DNA from 3 places in the Thioalkalivibrio sp. ALJ4 genome. Region 2 is predicted to be linked to each of the others. Evidence: predicted binding sites of a transcription regulator. Region 2 holds the regulator's gene; each other region holds the start of a gene.
What was found. Region 2 encodes sigma-54, which starts transcription at its own class of promoters, with help from an activator protein. Its sites were predicted from a motif close to TGGCANGNTNCNTGCTT; they were not measured.

Region 1: the regulator sigma-54 is predicted to act here: its motif matches at 1,466-1,482, upstream of flgA (flagellar basal body P-ring formation chaperone FlgA).
Region 3: the regulator sigma-54 is predicted to act here: its motif matches at 1,115-1,131, upstream of C936_RS0103215 (TorF family putative porin).

Annotation. Positions count from the first base shown of each region.
Region 1 is NZ_KB897920.1:123,118-125,381, reverse strand. Features, by position in the region: gene C936_RS0112055 (flagella synthesis protein FlgN) at 1-218, opposite strand, end outside; gene flgM (flagellar biosynthesis anti-sigma factor FlgM) at 232-546, opposite strand; gene flgA (flagellar basal body P-ring formation chaperone FlgA) at 678-1,412, opposite strand; gene C936_RS0112040 (chemotaxis protein) at 1,656-2,264, shown strand, end outside.
Region 2 is NZ_KB897917.1:973,033-975,296, forward strand. Features, by position in the region: gene lptB (LPS export ABC transporter ATP-binding protein) at 1-354, shown strand, start outside; gene C936_RS0104595 (RNA polymerase factor sigma-54) at 413-1,906, shown strand; gene hpf (ribosome hibernation-promoting factor, HPF/YfiA family) at 1,909-2,247, shown strand; gene C936_RS0104605 (PTS sugar transporter subunit IIA) at 2,252-2,264, shown strand, end outside.
Region 3 is NZ_KB897917.1:671,884-674,147, forward strand. Features, by position in the region: gene C936_RS0103205 (amidoligase family protein) at 1-452, opposite strand, end outside; gene folB (dihydroneopterin aldolase) at 564-929, shown strand; gene C936_RS0103215 (TorF family putative porin) at 1,184-1,897, shown strand; gene C936_RS0103220 (P-II family nitrogen regulator) at 1,963-2,264, shown strand, end outside.

The sequences.
Region 1 (2,264 bases), on a different contig from region 2:
GTTTCGCCGGCGGCCTCGATCGTCTCGCGCTGTCGCCGGCTTTCGGTTTCGAGTTCCTGCAGTAGCGTCTGCTTCTGGGCCACGACTTCGCGCAGGGTCTCGGCGGCCCGTGATTCCACCGCCCGGGTCTCCTGCAGCAGGATGTCCTCCATCTGGTGGCTCAGCCGAATCGAGGCCTCCAGCGAGCGGAGGAAGGCGTGGCGTTGTTCGGGCGACATCGTCGGGTCTCTGTTAGCGCAACAGGCTTTCCAGCTCGATCATGCGATCGGCTAGCTGTTCGTTGTCTACCGGGTACTGACCGTTGGAGATGGCCTCGCGCAGCTCGGCGACTCGCGCCTCGTCGAACGGGGCGTTGCTGGCGGCCCCGGAGGCGGCGTTCATTGCCTGCGCCGCGCCGGTCAGGGTGACAGAGTCATCCTGACGTACGGGTGAGGATGCATTGCCCTGGGCGCCTGCGTCGGGGCGAGAGGTCTCATCGCGGCCCTTCACGCTCGAGCTGTTGCCATCCGGGCGCAGGCCGGGGGAGTTCGGGCCTTTGATATCCATTATTCGGTTTCCTGTTTTTGCAATTCTACTGCAGGGGTTAGCGGCAGCACCGGCTGAAACTGTAGCCCCTTGAGCTGTGAATTTTCGATTCGCTTCACAGTTTGTGGATGGTGACGAGACACACCGCCATTCTACAGGGCAACGCGTACATGTCCGGACTCGAGCACCTCGCCTTCCACGACGCGTCCGGACGAGGTGTTCTTCACGCGGATGCGATCGCCCAGGATGCCATTCTCCAGCGCCTCGCCCTGCATGCGGATCACCACCGAGCCGTTCTCGGCCAGGATGGTGACGCGCTGGCCGCGGCTGACCACCTCGCGCTGGGTGACGTGCTGCTGGCCCAGGATCTGACCGGGCCGGATGTTGCGCCGGGTCTGCAGCCCCACCAGTTCGCCCTTGTTCTCGAAATAGCTCCCCGCATGGCGAGAGGTCTGAATTCGCTTGGTGCGCAGATCGCCGGGGAGGATCGTGTGCTGGCGTCGCAGGCTGCGGCTGGCGACCAGCACCTCGGCGTAGCGCTCGACCGTGACTGGCACATAGATCGACCAGCTGACGGGGGTCTCGCACTGAACCTGTACCGCCGTATTGCCATCGCGTCGCCCGCCGGGCGGGAACCGGGTCTCCAGTGCCTCGCTGCATCGGGCCAGGCGCAGGCGGTTGTCCAGCCGGCCGATCTGAATCTCTACCGCTTCGTCGCCTGGTGTGAGGTTCAACTCCTCCTGGATGAAGCGCTCCGCCGCCAGGCGGATGTTTTCCACTGCCTCGATCTCGGCCTGTGCCGCAATGGAGACCAGGGCCAGAACGACGCCCATGGCGGCCGAAAGCCACCAGGAGCGAATGGAAGGTTTGCGTGCTGACTGGTTCATTGGTCTGGATGCGCGTCGGCTTGTCAGGACTCGAGAGGTTTGCAGAGACGTGCAAGCAGAAAACATGCCAGGCAATCAGGAGCGTACCCTCAAGAGTCACAGCGGCCGGCCGTTATCGGGTCTAGAACGCGTGCAATCGGCATGCGACGGCGGGTTGTGGCATGACAGCGTCGGTCTGCGGGGTGCACACTGGGGCCGGCGAGTCGAGGTGGCTGGCCGCTGGGCGAGGGGGAGAGCAGGACAATGAGTCAATTCATTGACGATGTGAATCAGCGCACCCAGCTGGTGGGGCAGAACCGTATGGAGCTGCTCCTGTTTCATTTGGGGAGCTCGCAGACTTTCGGTATCAACGTATTCAAGGTGCGCGAGGTGATCCCGTCGCCGCCGCTGCGGCAGATTCCCGGATCGCTGAGTGTGGTGCGTGGTGTGGCTACCCTGCGTGGCGGAACCGTCCCCATCATCGATCTGGCGCGCGCGATGGGGCTGCGTACCGCCGTGGGCGAAACGGGCGACCACAAGGTGGTGGTGACCGAGTTCAACCGGTCGGTACAGGGGTTCTGGGTGTCCGCGGTCGACCGGATCGTCAACGTTAACTGGGAAGACGTGAAGTCCCCGCCTCGTGGGACCGGGCGCGAGTCGTTTCTGGTGGCGGTCACCGAGATCGACAACAAGCTGGTCGAGATCATTGACGTCGAACGGGTACTGTCGATCGTCAACCCGTTGCCATCCACGGTATCCGACGCGGTGCGCGCGGAGGCCGAGGAAGAACGCGCCAAGCATGGACAGCGCAAGATTGTGATCGTTGATGACTCCGTGGTCGCGCGCAAGCAGATCGAGGGTGCGATCAAGGGC
Region 2 (2,264 bases):
TTCCAGCTGGAGACCGTGCGCCACAGCCCTGGGATTGCCCTGTCCGGGGGCGAGCGTCGCCGCGCCGAGATCGCGCGGGCACTGGCCGGTGACCCGCGCTTTATCTGCCTGGACGAACCGTTTGCCGGCGTGGATCCGATTTCCGTGGGTGATATCCAGGCCGTGATTGGGCATCTGGCCCAGCGCGGGATCGGTGTGCTGATTTCCGACCACAACGTGCGCGAGACCCTCGGAATCTGCGACAGGGCCTATATTCTTAGTGAGGGCCGCATCCTGAGCGCCGGGACCCCGCAGGAGCTGCTGGACGACCCCCAGGTGCGCCGCGTGTATCTCGGAGAAAACTTTCGACTGTGAACATTGATCAGTGTTTCCTTAAGATGATCTTGATGGTCACCATGGACCTCAAACCGCGATGCTGAAACCCGGGCTCAATCTGCAGCTGGGGCAGACGCTGACGATGACCCCGCAGCTGCAACAGGCGATCCGTCTGCTGCAGCTTTCCACGCTGGAGTTGCAGGCGGAGATCCAGCAGGCGCTGGAAAGCAACCCCATGCTCGAGCAGGTGGAGGACGAGGGCGAGGAGGCCCCGCCCGAGCGCCCGGAGGAAGGGGGCGAACGGGTCGACGGGGATCGCATGCAGGCCGACACGGCTGGCGATGACGTGATCCCCGAGGAGTTGAGCACCGACAGTCGCTGGGACGACATCTACGAGCCCGCCCCGAGCCCACGCGGCCTGGACGACCGCGACCCGCTGGAGAATACCTCCGACGGCGAGGACGAGGGCCTGCAGGACCACCTGCTCTGGCAGCTGCATCTGAGCCACCTGACCCCACGAGACCAACGGATCGGGGCGGCGCTGATCGACGCGATCAGCCCGGACGGCTATCTGGACAGTGAACTCGAGGCGCTGGCGGAGATGATCAGCCAGGGCGAAGACGAGCCCGTGGGGGTCGACGAGGTCGAGGCGGTGCTGCACTGGATTCAGCAGTGCGACCCGCTGGGCGTCGGTGCGCGGGACCTGCGCGAGTGCCTGGAGATCCAGCTGCGCCATTTGGCGCCGGATGCCCCGGCGCGTGACGCGGCTCGAGCCATCCTGGAAAACGGCATGGAGAGCCTGGCCAAGCGGGACTACCGAGCCCTGCAGCGCCAGTCCGGCGTGCGCGACCCGGACGAGCTGGCGCGGGCGCTGGACCTGATCCGCACCCTGAATCCGCGGCCCGGTGCCCAGATCAGCGAGTCCACTTCGGAATACGTCGTGCCGGATGTCTATGTCCGCCATGACCGCGATGGCTGGCGCGTGGACTTGAACCCGGAGATTGCGCCGCGCATTCGCATCAACGATCTCTATGCGGGCATGGTGCGGCAGGTCTCCGATGCGCGTGATAGCGCGTTTATGCGCGATCAGTTGCAGGAGGCGCGCTGGTTCCTGAAGAGCCTGCACAGCCGGAACGACACCCTGCTGCGGGTCGCCCAGGCCATCGTCGTGCGCCAGCAGGGGTTTCTCGAGCATGGTGAGGTTGCCATGCAACCGCTGATCCTGCGCGATATCGCCGAGACCCTGGAGATGCACGAATCGACCATCTCGAGGGTGACTACACAGAAATACATGCACACCCCGCGTGGGGTATTCGAGTTCAAGTACTTCTTTTCCAGCCATGTTGGCACAGCCGATGGCGGCGAATGCTCGGCGACCGCGATCCGTGCCATGATTCGGGAATTGATTGGTGGCGAGACCCCGAACAAGCCACTGAGTGATGCAAAACTGGCCCAGATCCTGTCGGATCGGGGCATTAATGTGGCCCGACGCACCGTGGCCAAGTACCGCGAGGCTATGCACATACCGTCTTCCAGCGAACGCCGGCAGATGGCGAGTATGCCCAGTGGAACCAAGCAAAAAGGAGCCTGACCATGCAGATCAATCTGACCGGCCATCACGTCGATATCACCGACGCCCTGCGCGACTACGTGAACGAAAAGTTCGCGAAGCTGGAACGCCACTTCGACAAAGTGATCGACGTGCATGTGGTGCTGACCCACGAGAAAAACCAGAACCTGAACAACAAGGCGGAGGCCAATCTCCAGGTCAGCGGCAATCACATCCACGCCGAAGCCAGTCACGAGGATATGTATGCGGCGATTGATGGCCTGATCGACAAGGTGGATCGTCAGCTGATCAAGCACAAGGAAAAGGTCAAGGACCATCACCGCGCCGAGGGTGCCCAGCGCAACCGCGAACAGGCCCTTTAACGCAATGACCATTGCCG
Region 3 (2,264 bases), 300 kb from region 2:
CCGAACGCGTAGAGCAGCGAACGCTCGGTCCCAAGGGCACCGTCTTCCTGCAGTGCGGCCCGAACGCGATCCAGCCGGGGAAGCGCCGAGGCCGGTATCGGTGGTGCGACGATCTCGTGCGGTACCAGGCGCCCGGCGGCATCGGCCAGCCAGCGGTCGAGCGCCGCCTCGTCGGTGTCGTCGAGCTCTATGCCCAGCCGCCGCAGGTGGCTGCGATACGCCCGGTCCTTCAGTACCCGGGCATCCAGCTCCACCTGGAAATCACCCTGGTCCGTATCGCAGACCCGGGCGACGAACGGGCTTTCACAGCGGACCTGCCCGCCGAACTCGGCGCGGATGGCCTCGGCCATGCGTTCGAGCGAGACGCCGGCCATCTCGATCTCCACGCCGACCTTTCGGGGTGACCCTTCCGGATTGTCTGGCCAGGGCAGATCGTGAAAGCGCTCGGGCATCAGGAATGTCCTTGGGAAGCTGCCGCGCCATGATACCGGTTCGGTGTACCTGCTGTGGGCAAGCCAGTACGATAGGCGCCGGCCGCCAGGGCCGGACCGCAAAGGTACGGGATGGATCGAATCTACCTCAAGGATCTGCGCATTGATGCCGTCGTCGGCGTCTATGATTGGGAGCAGCGCATCCAGCGCCCCCTGCGCTTTGATATCCAGCTAGCTACCGACACGCGCATCGCCGCGCACTCGGGCGAGATCACGGACACGGTCGATTACGAGGCGGTGGCCAATGCCGTGCGCGCGATCGTCACGCGCGAACCCCACGCGCTGCTGGAATCCCTGGCCGAGGAGATCGCGGAGGCCCTGATGGCCGAGTTTCGCACCCCGTGGGTGCGCATCGAGCTGGGCAAGCCCGGCGCGGTCGCCGGTGTGGCCGAGGTCGGCATCGTGGTCGAACGCGGCACCCTGCCAGCCTCCACCTGATCCCTTTGCGTCGGTTCCTGTCCTAGTTCGCCTCGACCCCGGCCGTGCGGCCGGTCACAGATTTATCATTCCTTGACCCAATATGGTGCGTGTGCACTTTTAGTGCGCACCGCTTTTGTGCGTGCTGGCGTCGTTCACCTGCAACAGGTGTTGTGAAAAGCCGATCTGGCTCCGTTTTCCCGATATGGCACGGCCTGTGCAAGGACCGGGTGTCGACTACGCGACACTCGATTGCACAACTGGGAGAACACAATATGAAGAAGTTCACTCGTTCCGCGCTGGCCGCCGCCATCGTCACTGTCGGCTCCACCGGTGGTGTGGCCTTTACCTCTGCTGCCACCGCGGAGCTTTCCGTGAACATTGGGGCGGTTTCCAACTACTACTTCCGCGGCTTTTCCGAAACCGATGATGGCGCCGCAATTCAGGGCGGTATCGACTATGAGCACGAATCCGGCTTCTACGTCGGCACCTGGCTCTCCAACGTCGACTTTGGCGACGACACCAGCTACGAAATGGATCTTTATCTCGGCTTTGCCGACGAGTTCGACAATGGCTTTGGCTACGATGTTGGGTATCTGTATTACGCCTACCCCGATGCGCGCGATGACAGCGGTTCCCTGAGCGCCGACTTCGGCGAAGTCTACGGTGAAGTTTCGTTCGATACCGGGCCCGTTGGTTTGTACGCCGGTATGGCCTATGTCGTGAACGACAGCAGTGATTCCGCGCTCGAGAAAAAGGATATGTACTACTACGCCGGCTTGGATATCCCGTTCATGGATGTCTATAGCGCTGGCTTCCTCGTGGGCCGCACCAACTTCGATGACTCCGATCTCGACAACTACACCCACTACACCGCGAGCCTCACCCGCGATGCGGGCGACTGGGGCGAGTTCAGCTTCAACCTTGAATACGTCGACGAGTCCGACGAGGACGTTGGCGCCTGGGTGGGCTGGACCAAGACGTTCTAAACCCGGCTTTTCCACTCAAGTAACTGCGGGTCCGCCCTCAGGCGGCCCCGCTCAAGGAGTCCGACATGAAGATGATTACCGCCGTGATCAAGCCGTTCAAGCTTGATGATGTCCGCGAGGCGATCTCGGAGATCGGCGTGCAAGGAATGACCATGACCGAAGTAAAGGGTTTTGGTCGTCAGCGCGGCCATACCGAGCTCTATCGCGGCGCCGAGTACGTGGTCGATTTTCTGCCCAAGGTGAAACTGGAAGTGGCTGTCGACGAAAACCTGGTCGATCAGGTGGTCGAGGCCATTTCCAAGTCTGCCAGTACGGGCAAGATCGGCGACGGCAAGATCTTTATCACCCCGGTGGAGCAGGTCGTGCG